Regions from separate parts of the Pseudomonas germanica genome, predicted to be linked through region 2. Evidence: predicted binding sites of a transcription regulator. Region 2 holds the regulator's gene; each other region holds the start of a gene.
What was found. The regulator sigma-54, encoded in region 2, starts transcription at its own class of promoters, with help from an activator protein. The targets are predictions, from matches to a motif close to ANTGGCATNNANNTTGCTNT.
Positions count from the first base shown of each region.

Region 1 (6,445 bases), 2.0 Mb from region 2:
TGAACAACCCGCAATTCAGCGTGATGCCGATTGTCTGGCAGACCCTGCGCAATCTCATCGTCAAAGCCGCTGCCGCCCCCTTCAAAATGATTGGCGGGCTGATCAGTGGTGGCAGTTCGCAAGACCTTGGCACCGTGTCGTTTGCTCCGGGTTCCAGCGAGTTGAGCAAGGATGCCGAAGCGGCGCTGATCAAACTGTCTCAAGCGCTGAAGGAGCGTCCGGCACTGCGTCTGGAGATCGAAGGCACTGCCGCCAAAAGCAGTGACGGCCCGTTACTCGCCGAGCAACGTCTGGAACGTGAATACCAGTACAACTACTACAAGATGCTCCAACGTCGCGGCGATAAAGTCCCGGCCCAAGCTTCGTTGCTGCAAGTGCCAGACAGCGAAAAAGGTCCACTGCTCGAAGGCATTTACCGCACCCGTCTGAAAACCCAGCCGCCAGCCGAATGGAAGGATCTGGGCAAGGAAGAACGCACGGCGAAGATGCGTGAAGGCGTGATCCAGTTCTGGAGTGGCAGCGATGTGCTGCTGCGTCAGTTGGGTCAGGACCGTGCCAGCAGCATCAAGGATTATCTGGTCGATAAAGGCCAACTGGCAGACGACCGCGTGTACTTCATCGACGCCAACCTGGGCGAGGCCGAAAGCGATGGCCGCGTGGTCACGCAAATGCATCTGGATGCCGAGTGATGAAACTGCAGTGGCTGGCCTTGATCGCAATGACCTTCGCGGCCAGTCACGCCTCGGCGTCCGATACGCTGCGCTGCGGCAGTCAATTGATCAGCCTTGGCGACCGGCCCAGCGAAGTCCTGCAAAAGTGTGGTGAGCCGGTCAGCCGTGATGTCTTGGGTTACAAGCGCAGCGCCAACCGCCGCGAGGAGTTTCAGGTCGAGGAGTGGACCTACGGCCCGAGCAACGGTATGTACCAATACCTGCGCTTCGAAGGCAATCGCCTGCGGCAGATCAACAGCAAACGCGGTAACTGACCCGAAACCGATCCCCCCTGTAGGAGTGAGCCTGCTCGCGATAGCGGTGTGTCAGTCAACACATTAATCGGCTGATACACCGCTATCGCGAGCAGGCTCACTCCTACAGTTGTTTTGTGGTGCCATTTGATTCTTTCGTCCCTGAAATAGAACAGGCCCCGACACAAGTGCCGGGGCCCGTAATGGTCACCTCCGTGTGACCGTTCGCATGAACTCTAAAGTTGCGGCAGACGTATTGCTCGGCCCGTCTGTCGCGCCTTCTCCCGGTCCAGGCGAGAAGTCATGCCTTACTCGGCTTTCAGGCCGTCAGCGGAGACCGCTTTAACGCCTTTGATTTTCTTAGCGATCGCAACAGCAACGTCTTTCTGCGATTCAGTTACAGCAGTAGTCGACGAAAGCGATACAACGCCTTTGTTGGTTTCTACTTTGATGTCAGTACCTGGAATGCCTTTTTCGGTTACCAGGTCAGCTTTGACTTTGGTAGTGATCCAAGTGTCGGAAGTAGCTTCTTTCGCCTGGGTGACTTCACCGGCAGCCAGAGTCATTGGAGCCTGGGTAGCCTGAGTGGATTGTGCGAATGCACCGGAAGCCATGGTCAGGGTCAGCGCGGTAGCAGCAGCGGCAGTGATAGCGAACTTCTTCATACGAGTAACTCCTGTTTTTCTGGAAAGTCTGCTGGTTGTCTTGTCAGCAGGGTTACCAAGGTAGTTGCGAACGCTGTGCCAACTTTTTCGAACGAACAATATTCTTAATAATCAATAACTTACAGATATCACCAATTTCCGAAATCATGCAATTTGCATGAACTGGCCAATGTTCGCATGCAAGTTGCGGTTTTTGGGAAAGTTCCTAAGACGCTGAAATTATTGAAGCTTTTTAGAAGTGTGAACCAAGAAAAATGCCCCGCATTGCGGGGCATTTGGCAGTCCATCAACAACTCAGGTACCGCTGGCAGTACATCCTTTTGGCGAATAGTCCGGTGCAACGGTCGTACCGCAAGTCCATACGCCCGCACCGGTTCCGGAGGAACGAGTAAGCGTGATGGTTTTATCCAGCACCGGACCTGGCGCATTTTTAATCGTGCAGACGATCGAACCTGCACCCGAAGATGCGGTACCTGTTGCAGACACTGAGCAGTTGGAGGTTAAAACAGTTGCACTGCCAGCCACGTTTGTATTGGTAGGATCGGTGCCCTGATTGATCACATCCTCAAACGGCACTTTCATCGCACTGATTTCCGCCAGCCCCGCCGTCACCTTCGACCGCGCCTGATACTTGGAATACTGCGGCAAGGCGATGGTCGCCAGAATCCCGATGATTGCCACCACGATCAGCAGTTCGATCAGCGTAAACCCTTGTTGTTTTTTCATAGACACGCTCCATGCATGAGTCGAAATCTCATGATCTGAAAGTGACGCAGCATAGGCCATGCCAATGCCTTCAAGACCCGCCCATTGGGGCGCGAAGCGCTTGCAACGCCAATTCCTACAACCTGCAACCGCACTATCTGACACTTTTTGTCACCTGCACCCGCCGTGTTTGGCGCTGTCACTTGACTAGGCTATAAGTCATGAACGGCAAGCGTGCGGAATCCCCATGAATGACATCGCTCTGAGCGGTCTGGCCAAGCAATTGGTCCAGGCCGAACTGCTCACGGAAAAAAGCGCCCAGCAAGCTTGGCAACAGGCCCAACGCAATCGTCTGTCGCTGGTCAGCTATCTGGTGCAGAACAAACTGGTCAAGAGCTCACAGGTCGCCGAGATCGCCTCCGAGCATTTCGGCATGGCCTTGCTTGATCTCAACTGCCTGGACAAGGAAACCCAGCCCAAAGGCCTGGTCAGCGAAAAACTCGTGCGTCAGCATCACGCCATGCCCTTGTGGCGTCGCGGCAACAAGCTGTTCGTGGGCATTTCCGACCCGAGCAATCATCAAGCAATCAACGACATCCAGTTCAGTACCGGGCTGAGCACCGAAGCCATTCTGGTCGAGGACGACAAACTTACCGATGCCATCGAGAAATTCTTCGACACCCACACCAGCGGTCTGGAGGACATGGCCGATGTCGATCTCGACGGGGTCGATGTCGAATCCGTCGACGACAGCAAGCAGGACGCCATCGGCGGGCTCGACGCCGACGATGCGCCGGTGGTGCGCTTCGTGCACAAGATGTTGCTGGATGCGATCAAGAGTGGCTCTTCCGACTTGCACTTCGAGCCTTACGAAAAAAACTACCGGGTGCGGGTGCGCACCGACGGCATCCTGCGCGAGGTTGCCAAACCGCCGATTCAATTGGCCGGGCGCATCGCCGCACGCCTGAAAGTCATGGCCAGCCTGGATATTTCGGAACGGCGCAAACCTCAGGACGGGCGGATCAAGATGCGCCTGTCGAAAAGCAAGTCGATCGATTTCCGGGTCAACACGCTGCCGACCCTGTGGGGCGAAAAAGTGGTGATCCGGATTCTCGACCCGTCCAGCGCGCAGATCGGTATCGACGCGCTCGGCTATGAGCCAGAGCAGAAAGACCTGTACATGGCCGCACTCAAGCAGCCACAGGGCATGATTCTGGTCACCGGGCCGACCGGTTCGGGTAAAACCGTTTCGCTGTATACCGGCCTGAACATCCTCAACACCGTCGACATCAATATCTCCACCGCCGAAGACCCGGTGGAAATCAACATGGAAGGCATCAACCAGGTCAACGTCAATCCCAAGCAAGGGCTCGACTTTGCCCAGGCACTGCGCTCGTTTCTGCGTCAGGACCCGGACGTGATCATGGTCGGCGAGATTCGTGATCTGGAAACTGCCGAGATTGCGATCAAGGCTGCGCAGACCGGTCACCTGGTGCTCTCGACCCTGCACACCAACAGCGCTGCGGAAACCCTGACGCGCCTGCACAACATGGGTATTCCCGGTTTCAACATCGCTACCTCGGTCAGCCTGATCATCGCCCAGCGCCTGGCGCGCAAACTGTGCAGCCACTGCAAAAAAGCCATCGAGATCCCGCGCGAAACCTTACTCAAGGAAGGCTTCCCCGAGGAACGCATCGGCCATTTCACGATCTACGAGCCGGTCGGTTGCGATCACTGCAACGGCGGTTACAAAGGACGCGTGGGGATTTATGAAGTGGTGAAAAACACACCGGAGCTGCAACGCTTGATCATGGCCGAAGGCAATTCGCTGGAAATCGACCTGCAGATGCGCCGCGACGGCTTCGACGACCTGCGCACCTCCGGACTGCACAAGGCCATGCAAGGCATCACCAGTCTTGAAGAAATCAACCGGGTCACCAAGGACTGAACATGGCGGTCAAGGCAGCAAAAATCAGTATTTATGCCTGGGAAGGCACGGACAGAAAAGGCAGCAAAGTCACCGGTGAATTGAGCGGACAGAACCCGGCGCTGATCAAGGCACAATTGCGTAAACAGGGGATCAATCCCGGCAAGGTGCGCAAGAAATCCGCGTCATTGTTGAGCTTTGGCAAACGCATCAAGGCCCGGGACATTGCCCTGTTCACCCGGCAGATGGCGACCATGATGAAAGCCGGCGTACCGCTGTTGCAGTCGTTCGACATTATTGGCGAAGGCTTTGATAACCCGGCCATGCGCAAACTGGTGGACGACGTGAAACAGGAGGTCGCGGCCGGTAACAGCTTCGCCGCAGCCCTGCGCAAGAAACCGCAGTATTTCGACGAGTTGTATTGCAACCTGGTCGATGCCGGCGAACAGTCCGGCGCCCTCGACACCTTGCTCGAACGCGTCGCGACCTATAAGGAAAAAAGCGAAAGCCTCAAAGCCAAGATCAAGAAAGCCATGACCTATCCCACCGCCGTGGTGCTGGTCGCGGCTGTTGTCACCGGGATTCTGCTGGTCAAAGTAGTGCCACAATTTCAGTCAGTGTTTTCCGGTTTCGGCGCCGAACTGCCGGCGTTCACCCTGATGGTGATCAGCCTGTCGGAATTCATGCAGCAATGGTGGTGGGCCATTCTCGCTGCGCTGGTCGCGGCCATTTTCGGCACCCGCCACGCGCTGAAAACCTCCCAGGCACTGCGCGATCGCAAAGACACTTGGCTGCTGAAACTGCCACTGGTGGGCACGCTGATGTACAAGTCCGCCGTGGCGCGATTCGCTCGAACCTTGTCCACCACGTTTGCCGCCGGTGTGCCGTTGGTCGAAGCGCTTGACTCGGTGGCCGGCGCCACCGGCAACGTGGTCTTCAAGCGAGCCGTGCTGCGCATTCGCCAGGACGTGTCCACCGGTATGCAGCTGAATTTCTCGATGCGCAGCACCGGGGTCTTTCCCAGCATGGCCGTGCAAATGACCGCGATTGGCGAAGAGTCCGGCGCCCTGGATGACATGCTCGACAAGGTTGCGGGCTTTTACGAGGAAGAAGTGGATAACATGGTCGACAACCTCACCAGCCTCATGGAGCCGTTCATCATGGTCGTGCTGGGGGTAATCGTCGGCGGGCTGGTGGTGGCCATGTACCTGCCGATCTTCCAACTCGGCTCAGCGATCTGACATGCCTATCGACGAACTGTTTGCCGTGTATCCGCTAGCGTTTGTCGGCACCGCCCTGCTGCTGGGCCTGGTGGTCGGCAGCTTCCTCAATGTGCTGATATGGCGCCTGCCGAAAATGCTCGAACGCGACTGGCGCCAGCAGGCACACGATGTGCTCGGTTTGCCCGGCGAAGCCTCGCAACCCGTCTACAACCTGATGCTGCCGCACTCCGAATGCCCCCATTGCGCCCACCGTATTCGCCCGTGGGAAAACATTCCCCTGCTCAGTTATCTGTGGCTGCGTGGGCGCTGCTCAGCGTGCTCCGCACCGATCAGCAAACGTTATCCGTTGACCGAGCTGGCCTGTGGGCTGCTCTCGGCCTTCATCGCCTGGCACTTGGGTTTCGGTTGGCCGGCGTGCTTGCTGATCGTCCTCACCTGGGGTCTGCTGGCGATGAGTCTGATCGACACCGAGCATCAACTATTGCCTGATGTGCTGGTGTTGCCGTTGCTGTGGCTGGGGTTGATCGTCAACAGTTTCGGCCTGTTCGTGACCTTGCACGATGCGTTGTGGGGCGCGGTGGCCGGTTATCTGGCGCTGTGGTCAGTGTTCTGGCTGTTCAAGCTGCTGACCGGCAAGGATGGCATCGGTCATGGTGACTTCAAGCTGTTGGCGCTGCTGGGGGCATGGGGCGGCTGGCAGATTCTGCCGCTGACGATTCTGTTGTCATCACTGGTCGGCGCCATTATCGGGGTGATTTTGTTGCGCCTGCGAGAGCAAAAAACCTCGACGCCAATCCCCTTCGGCCCTTATCTGGCAATTGCCGGCTGGATTGCCTTGCTCTGGGGTGGTCAAATAACCGCCTTCTATTGGCAGTTTGTCGGTTTGAAATGAATACCCCTGTGCAAAAACCCTGGATTCTCGGCCTCACCGGCGGCATTGGCAGCGGCAAAAGCGCGGCGG
Region 1 covers NZ_CP071586.1:5,960,829-5,967,273, forward strand. The annotation lists gene J0G10_RS26370 (DUF748 domain-containing protein) at 1-689, shown strand, start outside; gene J0G10_RS26375 (DUF2845 domain-containing protein) at 689-985, shown strand; gene J0G10_RS26380 (BON domain-containing protein) at 1,273-1,629, opposite strand; gene J0G10_RS26385 (pilin) at 1,924-2,355, opposite strand; gene pilB (type IV-A pilus assembly ATPase PilB) at 2,582-4,282, shown strand; gene J0G10_RS26395 (type II secretion system F family protein) at 4,285-5,502, shown strand; gene J0G10_RS26400 (prepilin peptidase) at 5,504-6,376, shown strand; gene coaE (dephospho-CoA kinase) at 6,373-6,445, shown strand, end outside.
Region 1: a site for sigma-54 is predicted at 2,402-2,421, ahead of J0G10_RS26385 (pilin). Genes of this name have one in related genera too.

Region 2 (6,445 bases):
GAAAGTGGAAAACGTCATGCACGCCGGACAAGAGTTGCCGCAAGTCCAACGCGGCACGCTGCTCAAAGACGCATTGATGGAAATGACTCGTAAAGGTCTGGGCATGACCGTCATCCTTGAAACCGACGGCAAACTCGCCGGGATCTTCACCGACGGCGACTTGCGCCGCACGCTGGATCGCAGCATCGACATCCGCAGCGCCACCATCGACCAGGTAATGACGGCCCACGGCAAGACTGCCCGCCCGGAAATGCTGGCCGCCGAAGCCCTGAAAATCATGGAAGATCACCGAATCAACGCATTGGTAGTCGTAGACGAGGAAGATCGCCCGGTCGGCGCCTTCAACCTCTCCGATCTGCTGCGCGCAGGAGTCATGTAATGAGCAACGATCTGCTGCAACGCGGCAAAGCGATCAAACTGGCGGTTTTCGACGTCGACGGCGTCCTCACCGACGGTCGCCTGTACTTCCTTGAAGACGGCAGCGAGTTCAAGACCTTCAACACCCTCGACGGTCAAGGCATCAAAATGCTGATGAACGCCGGCGTGCAGACCGCTATCATCAGCGGTCGCAAGACACCCGTCGTTGAACGTCGAGCGAAAAACCTGGGGATTCCCCACCTGTTTCAGGGCCGTGAAGACAAACTGGTCGTGCTCGACGGCCTGCTTGCGCAACTGGGCCTAAGCTATGAAGAAGTCGCCTACCTCGGTGACGATCTGCCCGACCTTCCGGTGATTCGCCGTGTTGGTCTGGGCATGGCCGTAGCCAACGCCGCCGATTTCGTCCGCGAACACGCCCATGGCGTAACCCGGGCCCGTGGTGGCGAAGGCGCCGCCCGCGAATTCTGCGAATTGATCCTGCGCGCCCAGGGCCGCCTCGATGCGGCCAACGCCGCGTACCTGTGAGCCAAACCATGTTCAGCAAAAAATTTCGTAACTTCCTGCTGTTTGGCTGCATCGCTGCGATTTTCGCAGCGGTCGGCTATTGGAATATCAGCCCGGAACGCTTTCTCGACAAACCACCGGTCACCTCGGTTGAAACGCCTATCGACTGGTATGCAACCAACACGCATACCCTGCAATACCTGCCGGATGGCAAGGTGCAGTATGAAATGACGTCCGAAAAAGCCGAGCACGTTAAGGCAACCGACGTCACGCTCGTGACCAAACCCGACCTGAACATGTATCGCGGAACAGAATTCCCGTGGCACGTGACCAGTGAGCGCGGTGAAGTGAACTCAGGCGGCACCGAAGTCGAACTGATCGATTCGGTACGCGTTGCGCGCACCGATGAAAAGAAGCGTGACATCCTGATCACTTCCACTCGCATGACCGTGTTCCCGCAGCAGGAATATGCGCAGACCGAGCAACCCGTTAGAATCGACGGCGCTGGCGGTGTATCGACTGGCGTTGGAATGAAAGCGTACCTGAAGGAAAGCAGGATACACCTGCTATCGAACGTAAGAGGACAGTATGAGGCTCGTTAAAACCCTCCCTATTTTGCTCAGTCTGGGCGCAGCACTGGGAAGCGTGAGCGCCTGGGCTCTGCCGAACGATCAGCAGCAACCTATCCGCATTCAGGCCGACGACGCCCAACTGGACGACAAGAACGGCATCGCCACCTATAAAGGTGATGTGATCATCACCCAAGGTTCGATGATCGTTAAAGGCAACACCGTCACCATGACTCGCGCCCCGAATGGAGATATCGACGTAGTGACCTCCGTGGGCAACCTGGCTTATTTCGAGCAGCTGCAAACCCAGGGCGACACCAAACCGGTTCAAGGCTACGGCGTGACGATTCAATACCACGCCCAGCAAAACCGCGTCGTGCTGATCGATAAGGCCAAGGTCGTCGACAAAGACGGCAACGTCACTCAGGGCGAGAAAATCGTCTACGACACCGTGAAGAAACTGGCCAGCGCTGGTCGTGCTACCGGCAGCAAGGTCACCGAGGCGCGTCCGCGCATCGACATGGTGATCCAGCCGAAGAAGAAAACCGACGAGAAAACCCAGTAATGGCAACTCTGAAAGCTCAGCACCTGGCCAAGGCCTATAAAAGCCGCCAGGTCGTGCGTGACGTCAGCCTGTCGATCGACAGCGGCCAGATCGTCGGCCTGCTCGGCCCGAACGGCGCCGGCAAGACCACGTGTTTCTACATGATCGTCGGCCTGGTACAGGCCGATCAGGGTCGCGTGCTGATCGACGATCTGGACGTCAGCCACCAGCCGATGCACGGTCGCGCCAAGGCCGGTATTGGCTATCTGCCGCAAGAGGCGTCGATCTTCCGCAAACTGTCGGTGGCCGACAACATCATGGCCATCCTCGAGACCCGTCAGGAGCTCGACAAGGCCGGCCGTCGCAAGGAGCTGGAAAGCCTGCTGCAGGAATTCCACATTAGCCACATCCGCGACAACCTTGGCATGAGCCTGTCCGGTGGTGAACGTCGCCGGGTGGAAATCGCTCGTGCATTGGCAACGGCACCGAAATTCATCCTGCTCGACGAACCGTTCGCCGGTGTCGATCCGATCTCGGTCGGCGACATCAAGCAGATCATCCACCACCTCAAGGCCAAGGGCATCGGTGTATTGATCACCGACCACAACGTCCGTGAGACGCTGGACATCTGCGAAACCGCTTACATCGTCAACGATGGTCAACTGATCGCCGAAGGCGATGCAGAAACCATCCTGGCCAACGATCTGGTCAAGGAAGTGTATCTGGGCCACGAGTTCCGCTTGTAAGCGTAACAGTGCCCGGTGCGCCGCCCGGGCGCTGTATCGATTCAAGCAGGAATTAATACGCTTTAATTGTTACAGCGCTCTAGGCAAACACTTCAGTTTCAGGCATATAATTTGCTTAAGTTTGGCGCCCCGGCGCCCTGTAGTGGATGGCGCATAGCGCCGGCGAATAAGGTGTTAAGCCCCTGCCATGAAACCATCGCTAGTCTTGAGAATGGGCCAGCAGCTGACGATGACACCGCAGCTGCAACAGGCCATCCGCCTGCTCCAATTGTCGACCCTGGATCTGCAACAGGAAATCCAGGAGGCTCTGGAATCCAATCCGATGCTCGAACGCCAGGAAGAAGGCGACGACTTCGACAATTCCGATCCCATGGCCGACAACGCCGAACAGAAGCCCAACACCGAGATCCAGGAACCCTCGTATCAGGAAACCGCGCCCACGGTGGACAACCTGGAGGAAGGTGACTGGAGCGAGCGTATCCCCAACGAACTTCCGGTCGACACCGCCTGGGAAGACGTCTACCAGACCAGCGCCAGCAGCCTGCCCAGCAGCGATGACGACGAATGGGACTTCACCACCCGCACGTCCGCCGGCGAGAGCCTGCAAAGCCACCTGCTGTGGCAACTGAACCTGGCACCGATGTCCGACACCGATCGCCTGATCGCCGTGACCCTGATCGATTGCATCAACAATCAGGGCTACCTGGACGAAACCCTCGAGGAAATCCTCGAGGCGTTCGATCCGGAACTCGACATCGAACTCGATGAAATCGAAGCCGTCCTGCACCGCATCCAGCAATTCGAACCGGCCGGTATCGGCGCGCGCAACCTTGGCGAATGCCTGCTGCTGCAATTGCGTCAGCTACCCGCCAAGACGCCGTGGCTGGCGGAAGCGAAACGTCTGGTCAGCGATTACATCGACCTGCTCGGCAGTCGCGACTACAGCCAGTTGATGCGGCGCATGAAGCTCAAGGAAGACGAGCTGCGCCAGGTCATCGAACTGGTGCAAAGCCTCAATCCGCGCCCTGGCTCGCAAATCGAATCCACTGAAGCCGAATACGTTGTCCCTGACGTCATCGTGCGCAAGGACAACGAGCGCTGGCTGGTCGAGCTGAATCAGGAATCGGTACCGCGCCTGCGCGTCAACGCCCAGTACGCCGGTTTCGTCCGTCGCGCCGACACCAGCGCCGACAACACCTTCATGCGCAATCAGTTGCAGGAAGCCCGCTGGTTCATCAAGAGCCTGCAGAGCCGCAACGAAACCCTGATGAAAGTAGCGACCCAGATCGTCGAGCATCAACGCGGTTTTCTGGAGTACGGCGACGAAGCCATGAAGCCGTTGGTTCTGCACGACATCGCTGAAGCGGTCGGCATGCACGAATCGACCATTTCCCGGGTGACCACACAGAAATTCATGCATACCCCGCGCGGTATTTATGAACTGAAATATTTTTTCTCCAGCCACGTCAGCACCTCCGAAGGCGGCGAATGCTCGTCCACGGCGATCCGCGCGATCATCAAAAAACTGGTTGCCGCGGAAAATCAGAAAAAGCCGTTGAGTGACAGCAAGATCGCTGGTTTACTGGAGGCACAAGGCATTCAGGTGGCTCGCCGCACCGTCGCCAAGTACCGCGAATCCCTCGGGATCGCGCCTTCGAGCGAACGCAAGCGGTTGATGTAAGCCACGTTACAGCGTTCCAGTGGCAGGCTATCCGGCCTGCCGCTTTATGCACTGGCAACGAAGGAGAAGCTGTATGCAAGTCAACATCAGTGGACACCAACTGGAAGTGACCCAACCTCTGCGTTCCTACATCGAGGAAAAACTCCAACGACTGGAGCGCCATTTCGACAAGATCACCAACGTGCAAGTCACGATGTGCGTCGAAAAGCTGAAGCAGAAAATCGAAGCCACCTTGCATATACCCGGCAGCGAAGTGGTCGCCAACGCGGAACATACCGATATGTACGCGGCGATCGACGCCTTGACCGACAAGCTGGATAAACAACTCAAAAAGCATAAGGAAAAGACCCAGAGCCTGCTCCAGGGCGCTACCGGTCGATAACCCCCCACCCCATGATCCGACTTGAAAGTATCCTGACCCCCGGCCGTTCCCTCGTGAACGTGCCGGGCGGCAGTAAAAAGAAAGCCCTCGAACAAATTGCCAACCTGATCGCCCGCGAAGTGGCGGATCTGGAGATGCAAGATGTCTTCGAGGCGTTGATTGCCCGTGAAAAACTCGGTTCCACCGGTTTTGGTAACGGCATCGCCATTCCCCATTGCCGCCTCAAGGGTTGCACTGCACCGATCAGTGCGCTGATGCACCTTGATGCTCCGATTGATTTCGACGCCATTGACGGCGCACCGGTTGACCTGCTGTTTGTTTTGCTGGTCCCGGAGGCTGCCACCGATGCGCACCTGGAGCTGCTGCGCCAGATCGCAAGCATGCTCGATCGCAAGGAAGTGCGTGAAAAACTGCGCAGCGCTCCAAGCAATGAAGCCTTGTATCAGGTTGTCCTGGACGAGCAGAACGGGCACTAATCATGCGCTTGATCATCGTCAGCGGCCGTTCCGGCTCGGGTAAAAGTACGGCTCTGGATGTCCTTGAGGACAACGGCTATTACTGCATCGACAACCTGCCCGCAGGTTTGCTGCCGGAACTGGCCGAACGCGCGCTGATTCACACGGAACTGGCGCAGCCGCTGGTAGCCGTGTCCATCGATGCGCGCAACCTGCCGAGCCACCTGACACGCTTTCCCGAACTGCTTGAAGATGTCCGGGCCAAACACATCCAATGCGACGTCCTGTATCTGGACGCCGACGAAGAAACCCTGCTCAAGCGTTTCTCCGAAACCCGCCGTCGTCACCCGCTGAGCAACGCCAACCGCTCACTGGCCGAGGCGATCCAGGATGAAACCGCCCTGCTCGGCCCGATTGCCGACCTCGCCGACCTGAAGATCAACACCACCAATCTGAACCTGTACCAGTTGCGCGACTCCATCAAGCTGCGTCTGCTGAACCAACCGGAGCCGGGGACCGCATTTCTGGTCGAGTCCTTCGGCTTCAAGCGCGGCATGCCGGTGGATGCGGATCTGGTGTTCGATGTGCGCTGCCTGCCCAATCCGTACTGGAAGCCGGAACTGCGCGCGCAATCGGGTCTCGATGCGCCGGTGGCTGAATACCTGGCGGCACAGCCGGAGGTCGAAGAAATGTTTCAGGACATCTTCACCTACCTGCACAAGTGGCTGCCGCGCTTCGCCGCGAGCAACCGCGCTTACGTCACCATTGCCATTGGCTGCACCGGCGGGCATCACCGCTCCGTCTACCTGACCGAACGTCTGGGTCAGGCCCTGCAGAAAACCCTGAAGAACGTCCAGGTTCGCCACCGCGACCTCACTTAAAGGATTCACACCGCGATGCCTGCTCTGGAAATCGAAATCATCAACAAGCTGGGCCTGCATGCCCGCGCATCGGCCAAGTTTGTTGGAGTGGCCGGGCAGTATCCGGATTGCACGATCAGAGTGGGTCGTACACCAGAGACCACGGTTGATGGCAAAAGCATCATGGCGATGATGATGCTGGCGGCTGGCAAGGGCACCAAGATCTATCTGAGTACCGAAGGGCATCAGGAACAGGAAGCGCTGGATGCGCTGGTGGCGTTGATCAACAACTACTTCGACGAAGGCGGCTGACAGCCAAAATCAAA
Region 2 covers NZ_CP071586.1:1,283,542-1,289,986, reverse strand. The annotation lists gene J0G10_RS05545 (KpsF/GutQ family sugar-phosphate isomerase) at 1-379, shown strand, start outside; gene J0G10_RS05540 (KdsC family phosphatase) at 379-903, shown strand; gene lptC (LPS export ABC transporter periplasmic protein LptC) at 912-1,484, shown strand; gene lptA (lipopolysaccharide transport periplasmic protein LptA) at 1,471-2,016, shown strand; gene lptB (LPS export ABC transporter ATP-binding protein) at 2,016-2,741, shown strand; gene J0G10_RS05520 (RNA polymerase factor sigma-54) at 2,929-4,422, shown strand; gene hpf (ribosome hibernation-promoting factor, HPF/YfiA family) at 4,496-4,804, shown strand; gene ptsN (PTS IIA-like nitrogen regulatory protein PtsN) at 4,816-5,280, shown strand; gene rapZ (RNase adapter RapZ) at 5,283-6,140, shown strand; gene J0G10_RS05500 (HPr family phosphocarrier protein) at 6,156-6,431, shown strand.

Region 3 (6,445 bases), 660 kb from region 2:
GAGCGATGGTTTCGTCTTTACCCGAAGCACGCATGTTGTCGAGCTTCTTGCCTTTGGTCGGGTTTACACCCAGGTCGTTGTCGCGGCTGTTCTGACCAACGATTTGACCGTTGTAGATCTCCTGGCCGTGTTCTACGAACAGCTTGCCACGAGCCTGCAGGGTTTCCAGCGAGTAGGTCAGTGCCTTGCCGGTTTCAACCGAAACCAGAACGCCGTTCTGACGGCCGGACATGTGGCCCGACTTGACGGTGTCGTAGCGATCGAAGATCGAGGTCAGGATGCCAGCACCGTTGGTCAGGGTCAGGAACTGGTTACGGAAACCGATCAGACCGCGAGCAGGGATGTTGTATTCCAGACGAACACGGCCCTTGCCATCAGGAACCATGTTGCTCAGGTCGCCTTTACGCAGACCCATCTCTTCCATGACCTTGCCCTGAGCTTCTTCAGGGATGTCGATGGTCACGTTTTCGAACGGTTCTTGTTTAACGCCGTTCACTTCACGAATGATTACTTCAGGACGGCCCAGGGCCAGTTCGAAGCCTTCGCGACGCATGGTTTCGATCAGTACCGAGAGGTGCAGCTCACCACGGCCGGAAACCTTGAACTTGTCAGCGGTATCGCCTTCTTCAACGCGCAGTGCAACGTTGTACAGCAGCTCTTTGTCCAGACGGTCCTTGATGTTGCGGGACGTCACGAACTTGCCTTCTTTACCGCAGAATGGCGAGTCGTTTACCTGGAAGGTCATCGAAACGGTTGGCTCGTCAACGGTCAGAGGCTTCATCGCCTCGACAGTGTCCGGGTGGCACAGGGTGTCGGAGATGAACAGCGAGTCCATGCCGCTGATGCAAACGATATCGCCTGCTGCAGCTTCTTCAACGTCAACGCGGTGCAGACCGTGGTGACCCATCAGTTTCAGGATACGGCCGTTGCGACGCTTGCCATCGGCACCGATCGCCACAACCGGAGTGTTCGGCTTGACGCGGCCACGAGCGATACGGCCAACACCGATAACACCCAGGAAGCTGTTGTAGTCCAGAGCGGAGATCTGCATCTGGAACGCGCCGTCACGGTCAACAGCCGGAGGCGGAACGTGGTCGACTACCGCTTGGTACAGCGGGGTCATGTCTTCAGCCATGGCGGTGTGATCCAGACCGGCAATGCCGTTCAGGGCCGAAGCGTAAACAACCTGGAAGTCCAGTTGTTCTTCGGTCGCACCGAGGTTGTCGAACAGGTCGAAGATCTGGTCCAGAACCCAGTCCGGACGTGCGCCTGGACGGTCAACCTTGTTGATCACCACGATTGGACGCAGGCCGGCTTCGAAAGCCTTCTTGGTCACGAAACGGGTTTGCGGCATAGGGCCGTCTTGAGCGTCAACCAGCAGCAGAACGGAGTCAACCATCGACATTACACGTTCAACTTCACCGCCGAAGTCGGCGTGGCCCGGGGTGTCCACGATGTTGATGTGGTAGCCGTTCCAGTTGATGGCGGTGTTTTTCGCCAGAATGGTAATACCGCGCTCTTTTTCCTGGTCGTTGGAGTCCATCACGCGCTCGTCGTTGAGCTCGTTGCGCTCCAGGGTGCCGGATTGACGCAGGAGTTTGTCTACCAGGGTGGTTTTACCATGGTCAACGTGGGCAATGATGGCGATGTTGCGTAGATTTTCGATCACTTGTGTATCTCGATCAGAGGATTCGGTTTGCTGACAAGTCTTGGCAGCGATTAGCAGTAGTGTCCGGCATGGCCGTTACAGCTTGACGGCGGTGTCGGGGGGCCGGTGACGCAGGCCACAGGCAAACAGCCCCGGGCACTTAGCTCGGTCGATAAACGCGCACATTGGCATGCCCCTCACTGAGCAAATGGTGAGCATGCAGGCGACTCATCACGCCTTTGTCGCAATACAGCAGGTACTGGCGAGTCGGATCCAGCTCCTTGAAACGAGCGTTCACTGCGTAGAACGGCATCGTCTGTACTTCTACGCCAGCGAGTTCCAGCGGCTCATCCTCGGCGGCATCCGGGTGACGGATGTCGATCACGATCTGACCGGCCAGTGCTTCGCTGACTTCTTCAATCTGTACGTCCTGGCCCAATTCGTCGATCACCCGATCGATCGGCACCAGTTTGGCGTTTTCGAGCGCACGCTCGAGCACCGCCATGTCGAATTCTTTCTCTTCGTGCTCAACGCGACCGCGTTTGGCGGCCGTCTTCGGATTGACCGAAATGACCCCACAGTACTCCGGCATGTGCCGGGCGAAATCGGCGGTGCCAATCTCGTTGGCCGTGTCGATGATGTCCTGTTTGTGCGCCACGATCAGCGGACGCAGGACCAGTTTGTCGGTCACGCAGTCGATCACCGACAGATTCGGCAGGGTCTGGCTCGACACCTGGGAGATCGCCTCGCCGGTAACCAGCGCTTCGATGTGCAGGCGATCGGCGATGTTGGAAGCCGCGCGCAACATCATACGCTTCAATACGACGCCCATATGACTGTTATCGACTTTGCCGAGAATTTCGCCCAACACTTCTTCGAACGGAACACTGACAAATAGCACGCGTTGCGAGCTGCCGTACTTCTTCCAGATGAAATGCGCGACTTCCATCACGCCCAATTCATGGGCACGACCGCCCAGATTGAAGAAGCAGAAGTGCGTCATCAGGCCGCGACGAATGATCTGGTACGCCGCAACGGTTGAGTCAAAGCCGCCGGACATCAATACCAGCGTCTGCTCCAACGCACCGAGCGGGTAACCGCCGATGCCGTTGTGCTGGCTGTGGATAACAAATAACCGTTTGTCGCGAACTTCGATGCGGACTTCGATTTCCGGCGCTTTCAGGTCAATACCGGCAGCACCACACTCACGGCGCAGCTTGCTGCCGACGTATTTTTCGACGTCCATCGAGCTGAAGGTGTGCTTGCCCGCGCGCTTGCAGCGCACCGAAAAAATCTTCCCGGCCAGTGCATCGCCATAGTGCTGTTTGCACTTCTCGGTGATGTCGTCGAAGTCGCCCAGCGGGTACTCGTCGATCTGCAGAAAGTGCGCGATGCCCGGCATGCAGGTCAGGCGCTCACCCATCTCTTTCAAGGCTTTGGGGTCGGTAACGCGGGTTTCCAACTCGAGATTGTCCCACACACCGTTCACCACCACGGCCGGGTCCAGGTCACGGAGCACGGTGCGGATGTTCTTGGCCAACTGGCGGATGAACTTCGTCCGGACAGGTCGGCTTTTGATGGTGATCTCGGGGAAGACTTTTACGATTAGTTTCATGAAAACAGCGCGCGAACGGCCAGCCGAAAAAGGGGGGCGCGGATTATAGCGGAAATTGCTCAAGGTTTAACCAGTTAATGTGCAGAAGGTTTTGCACGCACCAAAACAGGTCATTTCTGACTTAAGACGCTACATTAGAGGGCGAGATTTTCCGCAATCAGGTGCTTTGCACCTTTATAAGCGTGAATTTGGGGCAAAAAACCCATGCTGGGGCACTGGCATGCAATTTGCTCCCTTGTGAGGCAGGTTGCCTTGGCAGAGTATTCGCGCCGGCATCACCCAAATTCAAGGGCATCCACTACCAAGCCCGAAGCCACCCGGAGGACATATGTCGAAGACGGTTCAACTCATCAAAGATCATGACGTCAAGTGGATTGATCTGCGCTTCACGGACACCAAAGGCACTCAGCACCACGTGACCATGCCGGCTCGCGATGCGCTGGATGAAGACTTCTTCGAAGTCGGCAAGATGTTCGACGGTTCCTCCATCGCTGGCTGGAAAGGCATCGAAGCCTCCGACATGATCCTGATGCCGGTTGACGAAACTGCCGTTCTCGACCCGTTCACCGAAGACGCCACCCTGATCCTGGTGTGCGACATCATCGAACCTTCGAGCATGCAAGGCTACGACCGCGACCCACGTGCGATCGCCAAGCGTGCCGAAGAACACCTGAAAGCCACCGGTATCGGTGACACCGTGTTCGCTGGTCCAGAGCCAGAATTCTTCATCTTTGACTCGGTGAAATTCAAGTCGGACATCTCCGGCTCGATGTTCAAGATCTACTCCGAGCAAGGTTCGTGGATGTCCGACCAGGACATCGAAGGCGGCAACAAGGGTCACCGTCCAGGGGTCAAAGGCGGCTACTTCCCGGTTCCACCGTTCGACCACGACCACGAAATCCGTACCTCCATGTGCAACGCACTGGAAGAAATGGGCCTGACCGTTGAAGTTCACCACCACGAAGTGGCGACTGCCGGCCAGAACGAAATCGGCGTTAAGTTCAACACCCTGGTGAAGAAAGCCGACGAAACCCAAACCCTGAAGTACGTTGTCCACAACGTTGCTGATGCATACGGCCGCACCGCGACCTTCATGCCGAAGCCACTGTACGGCGACAACGGTTCGGGCATGCACGTACACATGTCGATCTGGAAAGACGGCAAGAACACCTTCGCCGGTGAAGGCTATGCCGGTCTGTCCGATACCGCTCTGTACTTCATCGGCGGCATCATCAAACACGGTAAGGCCCTGAACGGCTTCACCAACCCGGCGACCAACTCCTACAAGCGTCTGGTACCAGGCTTCGAAGCTCCGGTAATGCTGGCCTACTCGGCTCGCAACCGTTCCGCTTCGATCCGTATTCCTTACGTGTCGAGCCCGAAAGCCCGCCGTATCGAAGCACGCTTCCCGGATCCGGCTGCCAACCCGTACCTGGCCTTCGCAGCTCTGCTGATGGCCGGTCTGGACGGTATCCAGAACAAGATCCACCCAGGCGACGCAGCTGACAAAAACCTGTACGACCTGCCGCCTGAAGAGGCGAAAGAGATTCCACAAGTTTGCGGCAGCCTGAAAGAAGCCCTGGAAGAGCTGGACAAGGGCCGCGCGTTCCTGACCAAGGGCGGCGTGTTCTCCGACGACTTCATCGACGCTTACATCGCGCTGAAATCGGAAGAAGAAATCAAGGTTCGCACCTTCGTACACCCACTGGAATATGAGCTGTACTACAGCTGCTGATCCGGTAGCGCTGCGTTACGTGGCGTGAGTGAAAGAGGCCTCCTTCGGGAGGCCTTTTTTATTGCCCGCGATTTATGGCGTCACGCAGATCCTTGGGAGCGAGCCTGCTCGCGAAAGCGTCGTATCCGTCACCATCACTGTCAATGACGCACCGCATTCGCGAGCAGGCTCGCTCCCACAAGGGATTTGTGGTGTCTGAATGATCTCTGGATGTTTGCCGGGTTGGGCCAACCGCCGCGTCTGGCCTATGCTGCACCCCATCGCTTTCAATCCCGGTCGATTTCATGGGTCGCACCTTTCTCTACATTCTGCTGCTGATCGCCCTGCCCGCCGCCGCGCAGATCTACAAGTACACCGATGCCAACGGCAACACGGTCTACAGCGATCACTCGCCCGATGGTGTGCGGGCGCAGCCGGTGGAGTTGCCGCCGCTTAACAGGGTCGAGCCGCAAACACCGAGTACACCGCCTGCATCCAGCACCGAAACCCGTGAGCCTGCGCGCAAGGCCTACGACATTCTTGAACTCGCTGGTCTACCCACCGAAGAGGCCCTGCGCGCCAATAACGGCACGTTCACCGTCCAAGTGCTGATCAAGCCGCGTCTGCAACCGCCGCATCAGTTAAGGCTGGTATTGGACGATGAGCCTTACGGCCAGCCGAGCAACGTGCCGATCCTACAATTGGTGAACGTTGATCGCGGCGAACATCGTCTAGCGGTGCAGGTGATTGACGGGCAGACGGTCATCCAGCAGAGCGCGCCAGTCCCTCTCAGCGTACAGCGGGTGCACAAGCCATGATTCGTGCGTGGCTGATCGCGGTGCTGGCGCTGCTCACGCTACAAGCATCGGCTGAGGTGTTCACTTATATCGATGCCCAAGGTAATCGCGTCTACACCGACCAGCCGCGTGGCAATGCCAAGCGCGTACCGATCGCGACCAGCAATCGCATGTCCGCAAACCCCACCGTCGCCGTGCCGATCACGACTGCAAAAAAAACCCCAGAGCAACCGCCCTTCCACTACGACATGCTGCGCATTCTAGTACCTGAACCCGATGCAACGATTCGCAGCAGCGCCGGCGAAATCATCGTCAGCGTCACCAGCGAACCGGGCCTGCAAAAAGGTCATCGTTATCGACTGCTGCTGGATGGCCAAGCCACCGGCGAACCGGGGCTGAGCCCGGTCTTCCCGCTAAACAACATCGATCGTGGCAGCCACAATCTTTCGGTGGAAATCCTCGATGCCGAAGGGCGCACGGTGGAACGCACTGCCAACCAGCCCTTCCACATGCTACGCATATCCCTCGCACAGAAACGCCAGGTCAAGCCGTGCACCACCGACGGTTACGGCATCCGTCCGGAATGCCCCTTGAAAGACAAACCGCCCGAGCCGAAAAACCCCTTTCTGCGTTTCTTCTAACGCCATTCAGCTTTGCGCACTATATTGGTG
Region 3 covers NZ_CP071586.1:628,084-634,528, reverse strand. The annotation lists gene typA (translational GTPase TypA) at 1-1,669, opposite strand, end outside; gene thiI (tRNA uracil 4-sulfurtransferase ThiI) at 1,809-3,263, opposite strand; gene glnA (type I glutamate--ammonia ligase) at 3,592-4,998, shown strand; gene J0G10_RS02785 (DUF4124 domain-containing protein) at 5,283-5,795, shown strand; gene J0G10_RS02780 (DUF4124 domain-containing protein) at 5,792-6,415, shown strand.
Region 3: a site for sigma-54 is predicted at 3,478-3,497, ahead of glnA (type I glutamate--ammonia ligase). Genes of this name have one in related genera too.